Regions from separate parts of the Anaerosporomusa subterranea genome, predicted to be linked through region 2. Evidence: riboswitches for the same ligand, from Rfam matches in the RefSeq annotation. Region 2 holds a riboswitch; the other holds the start of a gene.
What was found. Region 2 has a riboswitch for glycine ahead of AXX12_RS00385 (ABC transporter substrate-binding protein). Riboswitches for the same ligand answer to the same signal wherever they lie in the genome.
Positions count from the first base shown of each region.

Region 1 (17,001 bases), on a different contig from region 2:
CTCACTTTTTTTCTACTTATCAACCCGGCCGTAGTGTCGCACTCACTACCGCTTTATAGTAGCCGATACTTCTCAACAGGAACGTGTAGCAATGAAAATGTAAGGCGTCCTGGTAATTGAAGCAAAGACCTCCGGAAATCGGAGGTCTTTGTAGCTATCAGGCTAATTTGGTTTTGACAACCGTTCCGTTATCTCTATCCCTGTCGCCGTCTTTGCCAACCCACCCTCTGAAGTTTCCTTTAATGAACAAGGAAGCTCCGCCCCGATCCGGTTCATCGCGTCAATGACTTCATCAGCCGGGATTATGCTTTCAACTCCGGCAAGCGCCATCTGGGCGGCAGTTAGGGCGTGGACCGCAGCAAAGCCGTTGCGTTTTACGCAAGGCACCTCAACCAACCCTGCGACCGGGTCGCAGACAAGTCCTAACAGATTTTTCAAGGCTAACGCCAGGGCGTGTGAGGACTGGCGCGGCGTGCCGCCCAGCATCTCGACAACTGCCGCGGCAGCCATCGCCGCGGCAGCGCCGCATTCAGCCTGACAACCGCCGACTGCACCGGAGACGGTGGCATTAGCGGCAATTACCTCACCGATTCCCGCCGCCGTGAAAAGCGCTCGAACTAGCTTGTCATCACCGCATTGCAAGTGCTCGGCAATAGCCAGGATCGCCCCAGGCACGATGCCGCAAGATCCGGCAGTCGGACAGGCGACGATTTTCCCCATATTGGCATTGACTTCGCTGACCGCTATCGCATTAGCGGCTGCGCGCATGACAACTGGGCCGATAAAGCTATTCGTTGTTGCTAATCGGTACGCATCCCCGCCGACTAAGCCGCTAAACGACTTCTCCCGCTGGATTAAGCCTTGTGCCGCAGCCTGTTGCATCACTGCCAGCCGGGACGCCATTTCTCGCCATATGGCCTCTGGCTGGCTGGCGCTGCGTTCTGTTTCCCACTGCCAAACAACGTCTGCGATCGGCTGTCCCATTTCTTCCGCCAGAGCTACCAGCTCAGCAATACTCGTAAAACTCATCATAACGGTTTCACCAACAATGCAGATTCAATGGCAGGCACGGGGCTTATTGCTGCCAGCACTTCCTCAGGTATCGGATGATCTGTTTCCAAGACCATCAGCGCCTGCACACCTTTTTGCTTTCTCGACACCTTCATAAAGGCGATGTTTACATTCTGTTGAGCCAGTATCTGCGTAATCATCGCGATAATCCCCGGTTTATCTTGATGAAGCGTAATTAACGTATAATAATCGCCGGTAATTTCCACATCATAGCCGTCGATTTGCGTGATGACGATTCTACCGCCGCCGATGGAAGCCCCGGTAACCTTTACCGATTTTCCAGAAATCCCTTTAAGCTGCATCTGAGCTGTATTAGGATGAAAATCGCCTCCCTCTACTATCCGAAAGGTAACGTGGAGATTGGCTTGAGCAGCTAGATTGATCGCGTCCTTAATCCGGGTGTCTTCTGCCGAAAACCCTAACAGGCCCGCGACTAACGCTTTGTCGGTGCCATGCCCTTTATAGGTTCGGGCGAACGAACCATATAAATTAATGGTCACCGCCACCGGCGCTTCGCCTAAAATCGTTCGCGCCATTTTACCCAGCCGGACTGCGCCGGCAGTGTGAGAACTTGACGGCCCGATCATGACCGGGCCGACAATATCAAATACACCCATAGAAAGCCTCCAACTTACTTCATCTTCACCTGATGCACAATGTCGCCGTCAATTCCATGCGCGCATTCCATAATCGCTTCCGACAGACTGGGATGGGGGTGAATAGTTTGTGCTAAGTCCTTAGCTGAGAGCTTATTTTGGATTGCCAGCGCGCCTTCCATAATTAAATCACTGGCGTGAGCGCCAAGGATGTGCATTCCTAATACAGCGCCAGTCAGCTTATCAGCAATGATCTTAACCAGTCCATCTGGTTCGCCCATCGATACGGCTTTGCCATTGGCGGCAAAGTTAAATTTGCTGACTTTAATTTCTTTACCCTGAGCCAGCGCGTCCTGTTCGGTCAGTCCGGTCATCGCCGCCTCTGGCGTCGTATAGATACAACCCGGAACTGCCTTGTAGTCGACTGCTGCCTGCTTGCCGCAAGCATTTTCCGCAGCAGCCATCCCAGCGGCGGATGCGGCATGGGCCCACATATACTTGCCGGTGACATCACCGATTGCATAAATACCTGTAATATTTGTCTCCATTTTTTCATTGACCGTAATTCCTTTACGGCTATAGGCAATGCCGACTTCATCCAGTCCTAGTCCAGAAACTAGTGGGAACCTGCCGATTGATGCCAGCACCTTTTCTGTGGCGATTTCCTGGGTTTTGTCTCCACTGCAAACTTCGACAACGACACCGTCGTCACCGGATTTAATCCCAATCACACGGGTATTTGTCATAAATTTAATCCCTTGCTTGCGCAAGAGCAGTGCCATGCGCTTGACAATTTCGCTGTCGACATTTGGCAAGATGGCGGGCATCATTTCAATCACGGTGACATTACAGCCAAATGCCTGAAAAATCGCTGCAAACTCGATTCCGACTGCGCCTGCGCCAATCACAACCATGCTCTTTGGTACTTCAGTCATGGCTAGCAGCTGATCGCTATTGATCACGCCGGCCAAGTCACCGCCCGGCACAGGCAAAGCCATCGGCGCCGAACCGGTCGCTAGTATAATCTTACTAGCGGAATATTGCTTCTCTCCTTCGGCTGTGCTGACACAGATTTGATCCTTAGCGATAAGCTTCGCTGTGCCAAATTCGAGATCAATCGCATTGCTCTTTACCAACTTCAGAATGCCCTCACGCATTTGCTCCACAACCTGGTTCTTGCGAGCATTTACTGCATTATAATCAAAGCTAATGCTTTCCGCCTTCAGGCCGAACTGGCTGCAACGCTGCAGATCATGCCACTTCTCGGCGCTCTTCAGCAAGGTCTTGGTCGGAATGCAGCCTCGATTCAAGCATACTCCGCCTAGTTGATCTTTTTCAACGAGCAGAACCTTTGCCCCTAATTGAGCCGCCCGGATGGCTGCGACATATCCGCCCGGACCGCCGCCCAAAACAGCTACATCGTAATTCATATTTTCTCCCCCCAGAGTTCTGTTGCCAAGTCGTTACGCTTTCCAGCGTACGACCGGCTTGCGCGCCGCTGTCGTTTCATCAAGTCTTCCCACCACTGTGTTGCTAGGAGAGCTGAGGATTTGCGACACATCGGTTTTTGCTTCTGTGGCGATTGCGCGCATAGCCTGAATAAAGCCATCCAGCGTTTCTTTGCTTTCCGTCTCCGTCGGTTCAATCATGATTGCTTCTTCAACAATCAACGGAAAATAGATTGTTGGCGGATGGTAGCCATAGTCTAGCAGCCGTTTGGCGATATCGAGCGTCTTTACGCCGAACTGTTTTTGATTTTTCGACGTAACAATGCATTCATGCATACAGTAACGGTCAAACGGAGAGTAAAAGTCTTCTTTTAACTGACTCAAACAATAGTTTGCATTCAACACAGCATCCTCGCTAGCTTGACGCAGACCATCCGGTCCCATCGCCAGAATATAGGCATAGGCCCGGACAATGACGCCAAAGTTGCCATAGAACGAGTGCATCCGTCCGATAGACTGCGGCCGATCATAATCGAGAGCATAGTTTTTGCCATCAAAAGCAATCACCGGTGTCGGTAAAAACGGAATCAGTGTTTTTTTCACGCCAACAGGACCGGAACCAGGACCGCCGCCGCCGTGGGGAGTGGAAAATGTTTTATGGAGATTGAAATGCACGACATCAAAGCCCATATCACCAGGTCGGACAATGCCCATTACTGCGTTTGCGTTAGCGCCATCATAATACAACAAGCCGCCGGCGGCGTGAACAATGTTCGCAATCTCTTCAATATTTGTTTCAAACAAGCCTAATGTACTTGGGTTAGTCAGCATCAGCGCGGCTGTATCGGGACCGACTGCAGCCTTCAGTGCCTCCAGATCGACTGAACCGTCGGCATGGGACTTGATTTCAACAATTTCCAGACCGCAAACTGTCGCACTGGCCGGATTTGTACCATGGGCCGAATCGGGTACAATCACCTTGGTTCTGGCTTCACCTCGGGAGCGATGATAGGCTCTGATGAGTTTTAGCCCGGCCAGCTCACCGTGCGCACCTGCTGCCGGCTGCAGGGTAACTGCATCCATGCCGGCAATTTCCGCCAGATACTGTTCCATCGTATAGAGCAGCTCTAACGCACCTTGGCTTGACTCGCTGTCTTGCAGTGGGTGAATGTGTGCAAATCCTGGATAACGGGCAACATCTTCATTCACTTTGGGATTATACTTCATCGTACACGATCCTAACGGGTAAAAACCTGAATCAAGGCCAAAGTTCCGCTTTGATAAATTGGTATAATGCCGTATCAAGTCAGGTTGGCTAACCTCCGGCAACTGGGCGTCAGCCTTCCGCAAAAACTCGGCGGGAATCAGTGTTTCGATTTCTAAAGTGGGGACATCGCATTGCGGTAAATTCAGCGCCTGCCGTCCCGGTACGCTCATTTCAAAGATTATCGCCTGGTTTCTGTTCATAATATTGCCCCCATTTCACTGACCAAACGGTCTATTTCTGCTTTAGACCTTTTTTCCGTCACGCAGAGCAACATGCAGTTATCCATGCCGGGGTAATAGCTGCCAAGATCAAGACCACCAACAATTCCCTTGGCGCGAAGCGCTTTATTCACTTTGGCAACCGGCTTCGAAAGCCGGACGACAAATTCTTTGAAAAATGGCGCGCTAAAGACGACTTCACAGCCATTCAGTTTTTGCAGCTCACGATAAGCGTAATTTGCTTTTTGCACACACTGGGATGCCACTTCGCGGAAGCCCTGCTTGCCGACTGTGCTGAGATAAATAGCGGCAGTCAAAGCGCACAACGCTTGATTGGAGCAAATATTAGAGGTCGCCTTTTCGCGGCGGATATGCTGTTCCCGCGCCTGCAAGGTTAAAACAAAGCCACGGTTGCCAGCATGATCTTGCGTTTGACCAACGATCCGGCCAGGTAATTTACGCATTAACTTCTCGGTAGCCGCGAAAAAGCCGAGGTATGGCCCGCCATAGGCTAACGCCAATCCCAGACCCTGTCCTTCGCCGACGACGATATCTACGCCTAAAGCACCCGGTGACTCCAGCAATCCTAACGAAATCGGATCAACGACAGTAATCAGATACGCTCCCCTCGCATGAGCGATTTGTGCTAATGTCTTAATATCTTCGATAGATCCAAAGAAGTTCGGCGACTGGATAATGACGGCTGCCGTGGAATCGTCCAGCATTTTTTCTAGTTGATCACGGTCGGTTACACCATCAACAAAGCCAGCCTCGCTGCTGATAAAGCCTCGGTCTAGTCCATAGCTCTCGAGAATATTCCGGTAGTGGGGATGTACTGCAGCGGCTGTGATCACCTTATTGCGGCCTGATGCCGCGCAAGCCATCATCGCCGCTTCCGCCACTGCTGTGCCGCCATCATACATGGATGCGTTGGCTACTGCCATGCCGGTAATTTCACAGATCAGCGATTGGAATTCCCATAACGCCTGTAGATAGCCTTGTGCTATCTCAGGCTGGTATTGCGTATAGGCTGTGTAAAATTCTGAGCGGCGGATAATATGGTCGATCACGCTGGGGATGAAATGATCATAAGCTCCTGCACCGAGAAAACATACCGCATCTTCCATGCTGATATTTGCCTTTGCCAGCGCCTGCAAATTCTTGATCAGCTCCGGTTCCGACAAGGCGGGCGGCAGGTCTAACGGCCGGTTTAAGCGCAGGTTTGCCGGAACATCTTGAAACAGGTCATCTGTCGCAGCAACGCCAATAGCCGCTAGCATTGCCTTGCGATCATTATCGGTATGGGGCAGATAACTCCAGCCCATCTTAGTGGCCTCCCTTCTCAACGATCTCGCTATAGGCAGCATCATCCAAAAGGCCAGTTAGTTCTTTCGGATTGGAAAGTTCGATGACTAATATCCAACCGTCGCCGTAAGGAGATTGATTCACCAATTCTGGTGCATCGTTGAGTTCTTGATTAGTTCTAATGACTTTGCCAGATAAGGGACTAATAATATCAGAAACAGCCTTAACCGATTCGATGACAGATATCCGCTGACCTGCTTTGGCTGAATCGCCCTCATTCGGCAGTTCGACAAAAACGACATCACCAAGCTGTGACTGCGCAAAATCAGTCACGCCAATTATCGCTGTGTTCCCTTCTACTCTAACCCATTCATGATCTGTAGAATACTTCAGTTCTGCCGGAATACTCATGATTATTTCCCCTCTCGTTTATAAAATGGTTTAGCAATGATTTCAGCAGAAAGCTGCTTACCACGAATATCAATCTCGATCGTTTGGCCAATTTTAGCATAATCAGCTTGAATTAGGGCTAAGCCCAAATTTTTATTAAGTGTAGGAGTATAGGAGCCGGTCGTCACTACGCCGATATGTACGCCTGCAGCCAAAACCGGATATTCAGCTCTGGCAATTCCGCGGTCAACCATGACAAAACCGACGATCTTGCGTTTCGTTCCATTCGTTTTTTGCTCTTGTAAGACTTCCCGTCCGTTAAAGTCGCCTTTATCCAGCTTGACAAAAAATCCGATACCTGCCTCAATTGGTGACATAGTGGCTGACAGCTCGTGTCCGTAAAGTGGCAAGCACGCTTCAAATCGCAGCGTATCGCGGCAGCCTAAGCCTGCGGGCAGCAATCCGAACGGCCGCCCAGCTTCCATGATCGCTTCCCACAAAAACGATGCATCCTCAGGCTTACAATAGATTTCAAAGCCGTCTTCTCCAGTATACCCGGTCCGTGATACCAATACTGTTTTACCGGCAACGCTGACTTCAGGCATAAACCAATAATATTTGATTTCTGCTAGCGGCGCGTCAGTCAGCTTGGCTAAAATCGTTTCTGCCAGCGGTCCTTGCAGAGCCAACTGCGCTGTTGCATCAGAGAGATTGGTCAGTGTAGCCTCAAAGCCTTTCACATTTTCTTGCATCCATTGCCAATCTTTCTCTATATTCGCCGCATTGATGACCAGTAGATATTCATTGTCAGCTTGCTTGTAGACCAACAGATCGTCAACCGTACCCCCATCCAGGTAACACATCGGCGTGTAAAGAATTTGATTGATTTGCAATTTAGCGACATCATTTGTCACCAGTTTTTGCAGAAAAGCCAACGCGTCTGGCCCGCTTACCAGCACTTCACCCATATGTGACACATCAAATAAACCAGCTTTAGTTCTTACCGCGTGATGCTCTTCCTTAATACCGGAGTATTGAACCGGCAGCAACCAACCGCCAAACTCAACGATTTTGCCGCCATAACGCACATGCGTCTCATACAGCGGCGTTTGCTTTGCTGACATAAAAGCCACCTCTCTCTTTTCTTGCAAAATAAAAGGACAAAGAAACAAAAGTGTAAAAACACTTTTGTTCTCTGTCCCTTATACCTGAGAGATTCGCCTGCGACAGGCGCCCCATCGGTGACACTTCTTTAACAAAGAAGCATACTCTCCAGAGTTCGGTCCGGTTACAGTATGTTTACCTGAGAGTTTGAACAAAGCTTTGCCCCATCGGCGCCGCCAAATTGCGGACTCTCCCATAACCATCATTCCTATTCATTTTTCAAAGAATTTCTAATCAACATATTACCGCTGAGCGCTTTTAGTGTCAAGAAATTATTTGTTATCCAACTAAATCCATGCCCAATTTTAGAGCTTTTTCATTAACCGCTTCCGTACCCTTCGGCACTCTGGCTAGCACGGCTTTGGTCAGCGATTCGATCGAGACCACGCCGGTTATTTTGGCGATGGCGCCCAATGCGATGATGTTGGCGAATAAGGCTTTACCTAAACTGTCTTGGGCAGTATGAGTGATCGGCAGTTCATAGACCTTCTTAAACTGTTTGTCAGGCAGTTGCTGGACAAACAGGCTGTCGGTAATCAGAATGCCGTCAGCAGGGAGATCAATCGTGTATTTTTTGCAGGCTTCCTGGCTCATAGCCAGGACTACGTTTGGTACGGTGATCTTCGGATAATGAATCTTGCCCTCAGAGATGATGACCTCGGATTTGCTAGAACCGCCGCGGGCTTCCGGGCCATAGGACTGGGACTGGATGGCTTGTTTTCCGTCCATCAGGGCTGCTTCGGCCAGGATGATGCCAGCCAGGATCAGCCCCTGGCCGCCGGTTCCGGATAAGCGCAGTTGCTGCATGTTATTTCGCTCCTTTCTGGACTCTGGCGATCACTTTGTCGTATTCAGCGCTATATTCGGGCGCTTCGGTTTTATACAGAACACCAATCGGGAATTTGCCCTCTTTTTGTTCATCAGTCATTTTTTCATAGGCGGCCAGCATGACGCCACGGTCTTTTTGCCATTTCATCATATCAGGAGCGCCGCCCATTTTATTCTGACGACCAAAAGAGATTGGGCAGGCAGTGATAGCTTCAATGAGGCTGAAGCCTTCGTGCTGGATGCCTTGGGCGATCACATCCACTAACAGCTGGGTATGGAAAGTGGTGGAACGGGCAACGAAGGTAGCGCCTGCGCCTTTGGCCAGCTCGGTGACGTCAAAGGGACGGTCAACTGTGCCGTAGGGGGCGGTGGTTGCTTTGGAGTTGGCTGGAGTGAGCGGTGAGTATTGGCCACCAGTCATGCCATAGATGTTGTTATTAAAGAGTACGACGGTGAGGTCGATGTTGCGGCGGGCAGCATGGATGAAGTGGTTGCCGCCGATGGCGGTAGCATCGCCGTCACCGGTGACGACAATGACTTTCAGCCGTGGTTGGCCAAGTTTGACGCCGGTGGCTACCGGCAGGGCGCGGCCGTGGGCTGAGTGGACGGTGTTGAAGTCAAGGTAGCCGGAGGCGCGGCTGGAGCAGCCAATGCCGGAAACAACGGCTACGTCGTTTTTTTCTAAAGCGAGTTTGTCAACAGCTTTGACGATAGCGCCGGTGATGATGCCGTTGCCGCAGCCGGGGCACCAGATGTGGGGCAGGCGTCCGGGGCGGAAGTATTTATCAATAATTTGTTCCATTTCCATGGGGTGCACATCCTTTCTGCGGTTATTTCAGGCTTTCGATTCTTGCCAGCAGCTCGTCCGGCGTAATCGCTTCACTGTTGTATTTGGCGTGGAGGGTTACCGGAGCTTTGCCGGCAACGGCACGTTCGACTTCGATGACATATTGGCCATAGTTCATTTCGGCAACAATGATGTGTTTGGCTTTGCCAGCGATCTCGGCAATTTGTTTTGCCGGGAACGGCCACATGGTGATCGGGCGGAACAGGCCGGCTTTGATGCCTTTAGCGCGGGCGGCGTCGACGGCGGCATAGGCAGAACGAGCTGTGCCACCGTAGGCGATGACAACAGTTTCGGCATCGTCCATGCAGTAGTTTTCATAGAGGACTATGTCGTCAAGATTGTTGTTGATTTTCTCATGCAACCGGTCCAGACATTTCTGGGTGGCAGCCGGTGAGCCATTGGGGAAGCCGTATTCGTCATGCACCAGGCCGGTGACGTGCCAACGGTAGCCGCTGCCAAACGGAGCCATGGCAGGTACGAGGTCAGCGTCGGCTTGATAGGCTTTGTATTCTTCAGGGGGAACTTGCGGCAGTTTGCGCTGCGGCTTGGCGATTTCATCATAGTTGTCAGGCAGCTCGATTTTCTCGCGCATGTGGCCGATGATTTCATCCAGCAGCAGAATGACCGGGGTACGGTATTTCTCGGAGAATTCATAGGCTTTGATCGTTAGGTCAAAGCACTCAGGTACAGAGCCCGGGGTCAGGGCAATGATCGGATGGTCGCCGTGGGTTCCCCAGCGGGCTTGCATCACGTCACCTTGCGCCGGTGCGGTCGGTTGGCCGGTAGAGGGGCCCACGCGCTGTACGTTGACGATGACCATCGGGATTTCGGCAATACAGGCATAGCCGATGAGTTCTTGTTTAAGGGAGAAGCCGGGGCCGCTGGTAGCGGTCATGACTTTCATGCCGGTTAGGGATGCGCCGATGATGACGCCGATGCCGGCGATTTCATCTTCCATCTGAATGAATTTGCCGCCGACAGTTGGCAGCATTTTAGCTAGCGATTCAGCGACTTCAGTTGACGGCGTGATCGGATAACCGCCGAAAAATTTAACGCCGGCGGCAATTGCGCCTTCAGCGACTGCCTGGTTGCCTTGCATTAGATAAACTTTGGACACTCTGTTTCACTCCTTTATTCCTTGTGTACAAAAATGGCGAAGTCCGGACAGCGCATTTCACATTGACGGCACATGATACAGTCTTTCTCTTTGACTACTTCAACCTTTTCCAGTTGGCTGACAGCCAGTACTTTTTTCGGGCAGAACTCGACGCAGATGCCACAACCTTTGCAACGATTGGCGTGAATTTTCAGACTCATTTTTGTTCACCTCTCTCCTTTTTTAAAAAAATTATACGTTAAAAAGATGTAAAACACACTTGACTCAATATTTCGTCTTCTATATGATTGTATCAAGACTTTTATTATGCGTAAAATACTATTTTTCGCTTCTTATCATACTAATTAGGTATGGCAAAAGAGGCTGTTGCGGTAATCTTTACTAACTGAGAAACGATTTTGAACCGCATTAAGCACTTTACGCTTATTGTTTATTTTTTTCGTGTTCCCTTCGTGCAGGCGCTATGCGGCCTTTCGCGTTTTCGCGGCCAATATTAGCTTCGTGCTTTATCTGGCTTTTTAGCCGCAAAAAATTAATACCGCTCCGGCGATCTTTGGGAGGCACTCATTGTGGATATTCGTGATATTAAGTATTTTCTCGCCATTGCTGAAGAGGGTAATATCACAGCAGCGGCCAAACGTCTCCATATTGCACAACCGCCGCTAAGCCGACATATGAAAGAACTAGAAGACCAATTGGGAGTCCAGTTGTTTGAAAGAGGCAAGCGCAAGGTAAAACTGACTGAAGCAGGGATTTTTCTACGCACACGAGCAGAGCAAATTATCGATCTATTGAATGCAACTACAACCGAATTAAAGGACTTTTATATTGGGGATCGCGGTACCTTAGCCATCGGGGCTGTGACCTCAGTAGCCGGTACGCTGCTGCCGCAATTGATTAAAATTTTTCGCGAGCGTTATCCGCACGTAGTTTTTCGGTTGCGCGAAGGCGAAAGCCGGCGAATTACCGAGCTTCTCGACAGCGGCATTATCGATCTGGGCATGGTAAAGCTGCCGTTTGACACAGATCTTTACGATTCGATCAGTCTGCCAAATGAGCCGCTGGTGGCGGTATTTCGACCTGAGCATCCGCACGCGATCTGTTCGGATTCAGACAGCATCAACTTACGAGAACTTGTCGATAAGCAATTGTTGATTCATCGCAAATTTGAAGCGATGATCACCAAAAGTTATGAGCAACTTGGCCTGACCCCTAGTATTCTTTGCGAAAGCGATGATGTCATGCCGCTTTTAGCCTGGGCAGACGCCGGCATCGGCATGGCAATTGTTCCGAAGTCTGCATTCAGTCTCATCCATAGCACAAGACTAATTGCCAAAGAGATTGTCAATCCCTCTTTAGTAACCGGCGGCGCCGTCATCTGGGTTCGCAATCGGTATCTTCCAGCCACTGCCCATCACTTTCTGGGCCTGTTCGGCAACAGAAATATCGAAGGTAAACGAGTGCTAGCAGGACAGTAAGAATAATCACTAGGCGGTCAGTACTGGAACGTTAACCGCAGAGTACACAGAGTTCGCAGAGGGCTAGGGTTTATTAGACAAAATAAATCCGAAACCCTCAGTGTACTTATATCAAGCCGCCTAATCGGGCGGCTTGATAACTTTATAAACGTTGCGATGGATTTAAATAATCTTTTTATTCCAATTCCTCGAGCACACTGGCATGATGAACAATGATCAGATTCAACGAAAGACCTAACGTAATGAGCTCTTCCGTTTCTGCCCCTGGCTGAAGCCAGACATACTCGATGCCAGCCGCCTTGCATTCCCGCAAGGCTTGCTCTGTTATCGAAGCAGGACCGGCAATGAGGGCGACTGCTGGCTTTTGCGGCAAATCAGCAAAGAGCGGCGCGTCTACACGCGTTTCGCCGGAAACAGATATAACCGACAGCGACGCCACGTTATAGCCCCGGTTTCGCAACCGGTCAAAGAGCATGCTGTCCTCTGATGAACGAGCTGACTCGCCGAGCACAGCCCAGTTTTTTTCCTTTAGCATGGCAATCTTACTGCTTTCAACCATGGCGCAGTATTGATAAATCACATTCAGCCCTAAATCTTTCGCCTTAGCAACCACTTCTGGCTTATTTACTCCCGGTTGCAGCCAGACATTAGCAATACCTAGTGACGCACATTCTGCCAACCCCTCTAGGGCGACCGCTGGTGGCACCACAAAATCCACCACATTGGGAACTACCGGCAGCGCTGCGATCGAGGGAAAACACGGCTCGCCATCAATCATGCTTTCCCTGGAATTTACCGGATAAACCTCGTAGCCATAGCGTTTGAGGACTTTAAAGATACGATAACCGAATTTGTCAGGGTTTGCTGAAGCGCCGAGCACAGCCCATCGTTGTCGTTGAAGCATGTCCTTAACTTGCGGGTTCATCTGTCAGCCTCCTTCTCTCGTTCAGCTTCGCCATTCTTTATTAATTATACCTTGAAACATGGACTAACGGTAGCTGAAGTTGGCTTTCACGCAAAAGTTTGGTATTACGAAACAGCCAGCCCTGGGTTGCGCCTATGGCTGTAATGGCTTGCTCACAGAAGAAAGCGCCTATCTTATCGCCGGCAGCCTTGACGCCGTATTTCACGAAGTCTTGAAGGCAAGCCCTGTCTTATCGACAATGGATCGATTACCTTTGAATGGAAAGGTAATCATCGACCAGATACATACAGAAAAAGACCTGGCAGAGCTAGCCGAGCAGCTAAATCTACTATTAGGCTTTGCCAAATGCTGATTTTTTCTAAGACCAGGACAACTGAAATGACCACCCGCTATGCGGCGTGGCCATTTCAGTTTGTCGATAGCCTCTCACCCAGACTGTTATACGCTTTTCCTACGTCCCTCACTCACTAGCGAATGGCATTCTTCAAACTCTTTGCAAACTCACCAACTTTGCTGATCAGCATCTCTGTACCGAGATATTGCTCCAGCACGGTAATGACAGCACTGCCGACAATTACACCATCTGCCAACACAGCAATAGCGGCGGCTTGATCAGGCGTGGAAATACCGAAGCCTACCGCTAAGGGAAGCTCGGTCTGACTCCGCACCCTTGCGAGAAACTTTTGCAATCCACTGTCCACAGTGCTTTGCGCACCAGTAACGCCAGCCACAGACACGCAGTATAAAAAGCCGCGTGAAGCTTCGGCAATACGGGCGATCCGCTCAGTTGGCGTAGTCGGCGCAATTAGCAAGATCACATTAATCCCCTGTGCATCACCTTGCTGACGCAATTCTTCGCTTTCTTCCAACGGCAAATCCGGGATAATTAGCCCATCTACGCCGACCGCAGCGCAGGTACTGATAAATTTTTCGATACCATATTGCAGTAGAGAATTGTAATACGCCATCAAAACCAACGGGATTTGCGTGTCCTGACGCAAAGAAGCGATCAAGCCAAAAATGGCTTCAATGCTTACGCCATTCTGCAAAGCCCGTAATGAAGCTTGCTGAATGACTGGTCCATCTGCTATCGGGTCAGAATAGGGTATGCCCAATTCAATAATATCGACCCCATTTGCGGCCATAGACAGCACCAGTTTTCTGGTCGTATTCAGGTCTGGGTCACCAGCTGAAATGTAGGTAATAAGTGCTTTATTGCCTGACTGTTGTAGTTTCTGAAAGGTAGCGCCAATGGCGCTTTTTCTATTTTGCATTACCGCACCTCCTCATATGCAGCCACTTGGTCCACATCTTTATCACCCCGACCTGATAAACAGACGACCAGGATATGCTCTTTGGGCAAAGTCGGCGCTAGTTTAATCGCATAGGCCATCGCATGGGCACTCTCCAGCGCGGGAATAATCCCTTCGCTACGAGCCAAGAGATAAAAGGCGTCTAGCGCTGCGGTATCAGTTACAGCTGCATATTCTACCCGGCCTGAATCCTTTAGATAAGCATGCTCGGGGCCAACCCCAGGATAATCGAGACCTGCCGAGATAGAGTGGGCCGGCAGTATCTGGCCGTCTTTGTCTTGAAGCAGATAACTGAATGCTCCGTGCAAAACTCCCTTGCTGCCCAGCGTCAACGTTGCCGCATGTTCACGAGTGTCAAGCCCTTTACCAGCCGCTTCTACACCATAGAGTTTCACGCTATCATCTGTTAAAAATGGGTAAAACATGCCCATCGAGTTGCTGCCGCCGCCGACGCAAGCAATCACGCTGTCTGGCAATCGTCCCTCTATGGCTATCATCTGTTTACGGGTTTCCTCGCCAATAACTTGTTGAAAATCCCTAACCATAGCCGGATACGGGTGAGGTCCGACGACTGAGCCAATAACATAAAACGTATCCCGGACATGGGCCACCCAATAGCGCAACGCTTCGTTGGTTGCATCCTTTAACGTGCGGCTGCCGCTGGTTACCGGCACCACTTCAGCGCCGAGCATTTGCATGCGAAATACGTTCAGCGCCTGCCGTTTTACGTCCTCTTCTCCCATGAACACCTTACAGTCCATGCCAAACAGCGCAGCAACCGTAGCGGTAGCCACGCCATGCTGGCCAGCTCCAGTCTCAGCAATTATACTTTTTTTCCCCATCCGCTTGGCTATTAACGCCTGGCCAATGGTATTATTAATCTTGTGCGCACCGGTATGATTGAGATCTTCCCGTTTTAGGTAGATCTTCGCCCCGCCTAATTGGTTGGTCAGCTTCTGGGCAAAATATAACATAGAAGGTCTGCCAATATACTGTTGAAAGTAAAAAGCCAGCGCCTGCTGAAAGCTTTTGTCCTGACGCGCGCTTTCATAGACAGCTTCGAGTTCATCTAACGCTGGAATCAATGTTTCCGGCACATAGCGCCCACCAAATTCTCCGTAGCGTCCTTTCTTAATCAGACCCATGATACTCCCACCTCCGAATTGTTGTAATAAATTCTTTGATTTTCTTGCTATCTTTGACTCCGTTACTTTCTACCCCGCTGCTGACGTCGACAGCAAAGGGTTGCACCGCCCGGATTGCTGCAAGCACATTATCAGTCGACAAGCCGCCTGCCAAAATGATTCTATATTCTTGACTGACCTTACGAGCTATTTCCCATGGGAATACATGGCCAGTTCCGCCCATCTGTCCAGCCGAGTAGCTATCGAGCAATAAAGTATAGTTTCTAAACCCTGACAACTTGGCCAGTGAACCTTGATCTTTCATTTGAAACGCCTTAATCACAGTTTGCGGGAACTGACTACAGTAGTCTGCAGTTTCCTGGCCATGAAACTGCAAGGTATCCAGACCGCACATTGCGACGATTTCTTTGACCAGCCCCTCCTTAGCATCAACGAAAACGCCGACTTTACTGACAAATGGTGGCAAAGCCTGACATATTTCCCGGGCAATCGTTGGCTGAACTTGTCGTTTGCTCGGCGCGAAGACCATTCCTATCGCATCGGCTCCCGCCTCGGCTGCCTCCAGTGCTGTAGCTATATCTTGCAGCCCGCAGATCTTTATCCGAATCAATGGCGATCACCTGCCAATTCGCGTAGCTTCTGGCCAGGCGAGGGACTGCGCATCAGTGCTTCACCAACTAACACGGCATTGACGCCGCAGGTAGCCAGATTCGCGATATCTGCCTTTGTGTTGATCCCGCTTTCACTGATAAGAATTCTGTCAGGCGGGATATACTTCGCCAGTTCAAATGTAGTTTCCAGCCTGGTTTCAAATGTGCCTAAGTTGCGGTTATTGATCCCGATTATCTGTGCACCGCTAGCAAGTGCGACCTCGATTTCCGCTTTGGTATGGGCCTCCACCAGGCAGTCGAGAGACAACTCTTGCGCCTGCTGCAGCAAGTAAGTTAGCCGCTGTTGCCCAAGCGCGGCAACGATAAGCAGCACCGCATCAGCGCCATAGACGCGCGCTTCAATCAGTTGGTATTCGTCAATGATAAAGTCCTTGCGCAGCAAAGGTATGTTGGTGATTTTCCGGGCCTGCGACAAGTAGCTTACATTTCCCTTAAAAAACTGCGGCTCAGTTAAAACAGAAATCGCCGCAGCCCCATTGTCGGCGTAGGCTGAGATCACTGCCTCTGGCGTTAAATCCTGACGAATGATGCCTTTAGAAGGCGAAGCCTGTTTGAACTCAGCAATGATCTGAACTTGGCCGGGGATTGCCAATGCCTTCCGAAAGCCGCAAGTGGCGGGGAGATGTTTCATTTGCTTGTCAAGCACAGCTTGCGGCTGGTTTTGTTTTCTCAGTTCCAGGTCGTGACGAACTGATGCGAGAATCTTCTCTAGTATCATTGCAGCGCCTCGCTTTGAAACAGCTTTAGCTCTGTGAATTTTGCCAGTGCCTGACCGCTGTCAATACTGGCAGCCGCCAGAGCCACCCCTTCACGCAAACTGTCGGCTTTGTCACCGGCGACCAGAGCGGCTGCTGCATTGAACAAAACGACTTCCCGTCGCGGACCCTGCTCTCCCTGCAGAATGTTCAGCAGAATCTGCCCATTCTCAGCAGCATTGCCGCCAATGATGACTGACATATCTGCCCGCTGGAAGCCCACATCCTCAGGACTGATATAATAGGTGTAAATCTGTCCGGCTTTTAATTCTGTTACCTTCGTGGGAGCAGATATTGATACCTCATCCAGGCCGTCCATGCCATGCACAACCAGTGCATGTTCTGCCCCTAGCCGCTGCAATACTCCGGCGAGCATCTCAGTCAGTTCAGGCTGAAAAACTCCGAGCAGTTGACAGCTAGCCCCTGAGGGATTGGTTAATGGCCCTAATATATTAAAAATGGT
Region 1 is NZ_LSGP01000020.1:276,129-293,129, reverse strand. Features, by position in the region: gene sdaAA (L-serine ammonia-lyase, iron-sulfur-dependent, subunit alpha) at 163-1,032, opposite strand; gene sdaAB (L-serine ammonia-lyase, iron-sulfur-dependent subunit beta) at 1,029-1,688, opposite strand; gene lpdA (dihydrolipoyl dehydrogenase) at 1,703-3,097, opposite strand; gene gcvPB (aminomethyl-transferring glycine dehydrogenase subunit GcvPB) at 3,131-4,582, opposite strand; gene gcvPA (aminomethyl-transferring glycine dehydrogenase subunit GcvPA) at 4,579-5,925, opposite strand; gene gcvH (glycine cleavage system protein GcvH) at 5,927-6,316, opposite strand; gene gcvT (glycine cleavage system aminomethyltransferase GcvT) at 6,319-7,419, opposite strand; glycine riboswitch at 7,577-7,665, opposite strand; gene AXX12_RS13715 (2-oxoacid:acceptor oxidoreductase family protein) at 7,739-8,266, opposite strand; gene AXX12_RS13710 (2-oxoacid:ferredoxin oxidoreductase subunit beta) at 8,268-9,089, opposite strand; gene AXX12_RS13705 (2-oxoacid:acceptor oxidoreductase subunit alpha) at 9,118-10,251, opposite strand; gene AXX12_RS13700 (4Fe-4S binding protein) at 10,266-10,451, opposite strand; gene AXX12_RS13695 (LysR family transcriptional regulator) at 10,821-11,729, shown strand; gene AXX12_RS19615 (CoA-binding protein) at 11,905-12,654, opposite strand; gene AXX12_RS13685 (hypothetical protein) at 12,734-13,006, shown strand; gene trpA (tryptophan synthase subunit alpha) at 13,122-13,928, opposite strand; gene trpB (tryptophan synthase subunit beta) at 13,928-15,112, opposite strand; gene AXX12_RS13670 (phosphoribosylanthranilate isomerase) at 15,099-15,722, opposite strand; gene trpC (indole-3-glycerol phosphate synthase TrpC) at 15,719-16,501, opposite strand; gene trpD (anthranilate phosphoribosyltransferase) at 16,498-17,001, opposite strand, start outside.
Region 1: linked by a shared signal. The riboswitch ahead of gcvT (glycine cleavage system aminomethyltransferase GcvT) and the one ahead of AXX12_RS00385 (ABC transporter substrate-binding protein) in region 2 are both predicted to bind glycine.

Region 2 (4,500 bases):
ACAGAGTGCGCAGAGGCCACAGAGGGTACGCAGAGAGTTTCGAAAAGTTGCAATTGTGAAAGGGGTTTTTCTGATGAAACAATCTAGACTAATGGCAGCGGTGGTATTATCTATTTTTCTATTCACGCTTATTTTGAGCGGCTGTGGCGGCGGTTCAGCCTCCAAGGATATTAAGATTGGTCTCTTAAATGAAATGACAGGCGGCAACGCGACCTTTGGCACTTCGTCAGCTAATGGCGCAAAAATGGCGATTAAAGAAGCCAATGCCAAGGGTGGCGTCCTCGGTAAACAGATTCAGGCTGTTATTGCTGACAATAAAAGTGAACCGTCTGAGTCGGTCAATGCCATGACCAAACTGGTGACTCAAGACAAAGTCGTGGCCGTAACCGGGATCTTCGCTAGCTCGAATGCGATTGCCGCATCGAGTGTGGCTGAAGCCAGCAAAATGCCATTTTTAGCGGTGGGTGCGACCAACCCGAAGGTTACGGTAGATGAAAAGAGCGGCAAAGTTAAAGACTACACCTTCCGCGTCTGTTTCATTGATCCGTTTCAAGGAACAGTGGGCGCAAACTTTGTTCTGAGTACGTTGAAACTCAAACAAGCTGCGGTTTTGATTGATAGCAGCAGCGATTATAGTAAAGGCCTGGCGGCATTCTTTAAAGAAGCATTCACTAAGGGTGGCGGCAGCATTTTGGCAGAAGAATCCTATCTGCAAAAAGACCAGGACTTCAAGACCATCCTAACCAAGGTTAAGGCACTTAATCCACAAGTCATCTATGTACCAGGCTATTATGAAGAAGTTGGTAAAATCGTTAAACAAGCTCGTGAACTGGGAATCACAGCCCCGATTATCGGTGGCGACGGCTGGGATTCGCCGAAACTGGTAGAGATCGGCACGGCACCTGCCTTGAACAATACCTATTTCACCAACCATTACTCAGTGGATGACACCAGCGCTGCTTCCAAGACCTTTGTCGAAGCCTATAAAAAGGAATATGGTCAAGCGCCAGATGCGCTGGCAGTGCTTGGTTATGATGCCGCTAATGTACTGATTGACGCGATTAAACGCGCCAACAGTACGGAAGCTGCTAAAATCCGTGAGGCATTAGCCGCGACGAAGGATATCGCGGCAGTCACAGGATCGACCACCTTAAACGCATCACATGACGCAGTTAAGAGCGCGGTAATCATCGAAATGAAGGACGGCAAACAAATGTATAAGGCGACAGTTAAACCGTAAAAAATAAACTCCTGCTATGGTGACTAAATCTTAGCAGGAGTTTATTTTTATCATTATTATGATTGCCAGGGATTTTTTTGCTACGTTAATGCTTGACAAAGTTCTTCCTGGTGCTATAATTGTAACATCGATTATTAAAAATTAAATACTTGTGTCCATGAGAAGTCTGCGGGAGAGTGGCCTCAACCCTACTGAACCGTAGATGGATGGAACTCTGGAGAGCCCCTAGAAAGTGACTGTACTTGCTAGGGCGCCGAAGGGGCAAGTCGGCGGCGAAGGCTGCTGATGAAACTCTCAGGCAAAAGGACAGAGCAATCGTTGCTATGCGGGATGTTCCGCATCGCTTCACAATTGTCACTCTCAAGAGTCAAATCGTGCGGTTTGGCTTTTTCTGTTTTTAAAGCCAAATCACACGGAAGGGCAGGCTCCTGTGCCTGCCTCTTGAGGGCCCGCAGAGGTTGCGGCAAATTTCCTAATAAAGAGAGGAGTTTTCTAATGAAAAAATCAGCATTTCTAACAGCAGCAGTCATATCAATCCTACTATTCACGGTTTTCTTGTCCGGTTGCGGCGATTCGGTTTCCAAAGAAATCAAAATCGGTGTGTTAAATGAAATGACTGGCGGAAGCGCAACCTATGGGGCATCATCAGCCAATGGCGCCAAGCTGGCGTTCAAAGAAGCCAACGCCAAAGGCGGCGTACTTGGCAAGCAGATTGTTGCCGTTATTGCTGATAATAAAAGCGAACCCTCCGAATCTGTCAACGCCATGACCAAGTTGGTCACTCAAGATAAGGTAGTGGCTGTAACCGGACTTTTCACCAGCTCAAACGCGATTGCGGCATCTAGTGTGGCTGAATCCAACAAAATACCGCTGCTATCGGTTGGCGCCACCAATCCTAAAGTTACAGTTGACGAAAAAACCGGCAAAGTCAAAGACTACACCTTCCGCGTTTGCTTCATTGACCCGTTCCAAGGAACTGTTGGCGCGAATTTTGTACTTAATACGCTAAAACAAAAGCAAGCAGCGATCCTGATTGATAGCAGTAGCGATTATAGTAAAGGTCTGTCCGCATTTTTCAAAGAAGCGTTCACTAAAGGCGGCGGCAGCATCGTTGCCGAAGAATCCTATTTACAAAAAGACCAAGACTTTAAAACCATCCTGACCAAAGTGAAAGCGCTGAATCCGCAAGTTCTCTATGTACCAGGCTATTATGAAGAAGTTGGTAAAATCGTTAAACAAGCCCGTGAACTGGGAATCACAGTCCCAATTGTCGGCGGAGACGGCTGGGATTCGCCGAAACTGGTGGAAATCGGTAGCCCGGCTGCACTGAATAACACCTACTTCACCAACCATTATTCAGTTGAGGATACCAGCCCGGCGTCGAAAACCTTTGTTGAAGCCTACAAGAAAGAATACGGTCAAACACCAGATGCGATCGCCGTGTTGGCCTATGACGCTGCTAATGTGATGCTAGACGCGATCAAACGCGCTAATAGTACCGAACCCGCCAAAATTCGCGCAGCACTGGCCGCAACCAAAGATTTTCCGGCAGTAACCGGTGCAACGACTTTGAACGCGACTCATGACGCAGTCAAGAGCGCAGTGATTATCGAAGTAAAAGACGGCAAGCAAATGTATAAGGCAACGGTTAAGCCGTAACACGACTGAAACACCACCTTTTGCGGTGGTGTTTCTTTTTTAAAAGCAGGTATTTAGCCGCTGAACTACGAACCTCATCAGGGAATAGGGAACGACAATGGGGTACAATGATGGCTACAAATATTTCCGGCGAACAACAGATGCTGCGCCGACGCTGGCTGGTGTGGGTTCCTGCTGCGCTTAGTTGCTGGGTTGTCTATTTCCATCGTGTCGGAACAGGGGTTGTCGCAGACAATTTAATGCGGGATTTTGCCATTGAGCGGGCATCTGATCTGGGAATATTAGCTTCTATTTATTTTTATACCTACGCTTTGGCGCAAGTCCCGGCTGGAATTCTTGCCGACTATTTTGGACCGCGGCTGACGATCAGCATCGCTATGCTCGTGTCTGCTGTCGGCGCTTTGCTTTTCGGTTGGACAGATACGCTCAGCGGTCTATATCTCGGTCGATTTCTGGCCAGTTTAGGAGTTAGCTTAATCTATGTCAATATTGTGAAGATACACGCCGAATGGTTTAGAGCCAGGGAATTCGGTACAATGTCCGGCTTGATCGTACTGGTCGGTAATGCCGGATCGTTGGCGGCTGCAACGCCGCTGGCCGTTGTTGTGGAAGCTCTTGGCTGGCGGTCATCTTTTTATATGATAGCGGTATTTTCACTTTTGATGGCGCTATTGTGTTGGCTTCTCATTCGCAACCGGCCGACTGACATTGGTTTACCAAGCATAGCGGCAATCGAGGGACGGGAAGGTTGTATGCATAGTCCGGCGGTTGCCAAACCCAGCATCGGCGGCAGCCTCAAGCAGGTGCTGGGCAATCGCCATACTTGGACGCCGTTTTTTGCCTCTTCGTTGATATATGGTGTATATATGACTGTCGTGGGCCTATGGGGAGTTTCCTACTTTATGCAGGTTTACGGCATGTCGAGGTTCGATGCGTCCAATCATTTGTTACTGATGGTAACCGGCAATATGCTGGGCGGGCCGCTATTCGGATTTTTTTCAGATCGGTTTGGATTCAGACGGTTGCCGTACGTTGGGGCAACGGCTTTCTTCTTGGCCATTTGGCTACTGCTGACTTTCTGGAATCAGGCCAAACCGCCTGAGTGGGTGTTATATCCGATTTGTTTAGCCATTGGTCTCGGGGTATCAGGGATTACCCTTACAGTCGCTTGCGTCAAAGAGGTTAATTCGTCACATATCACCGGCATGGCCGCAGGTGTTGCTAATTCAGGCGCGTTTGTTGGCGCCGCATTTTTACAACCCTTGTTTGGTTGGATACTTGATCAATATTGGCAGGGAGCAATCGAACACGGTGTAAAGATTTATCCAGCTATTGCCTATCATCAGGCGTTTTTACTGTGTGCTGCGGTACTGGCAGTTGGGCTTGTGTTCGTCTTGAATATCAAAGAAACGTACTGCCGCAATGTTGGCGATGAACTGCAAACCACGCTATCTATCGCCAAGGTCAGCCGGAATGGATGATAGTGAAGTACAAGATCCCGCAGAGTAAACGAAGATACATAAAGGTGTTTTTCTTTGACAGGGAAAGTTAGATAGCGACGAGAAAAATTGGCCGCGAAAACGCGAAAGGCGCTGCGCGAA
Region 2 is NZ_LSGP01000001.1:98,196-102,695, forward strand. Features, by position in the region: gene AXX12_RS00380 (ABC transporter substrate-binding protein) at 74-1,240, shown strand; glycine riboswitch at 1,445-1,560, shown strand; gene AXX12_RS00385 (ABC transporter substrate-binding protein) at 1,736-2,899, shown strand; gene AXX12_RS00390 (MFS transporter) at 3,007-4,380, shown strand.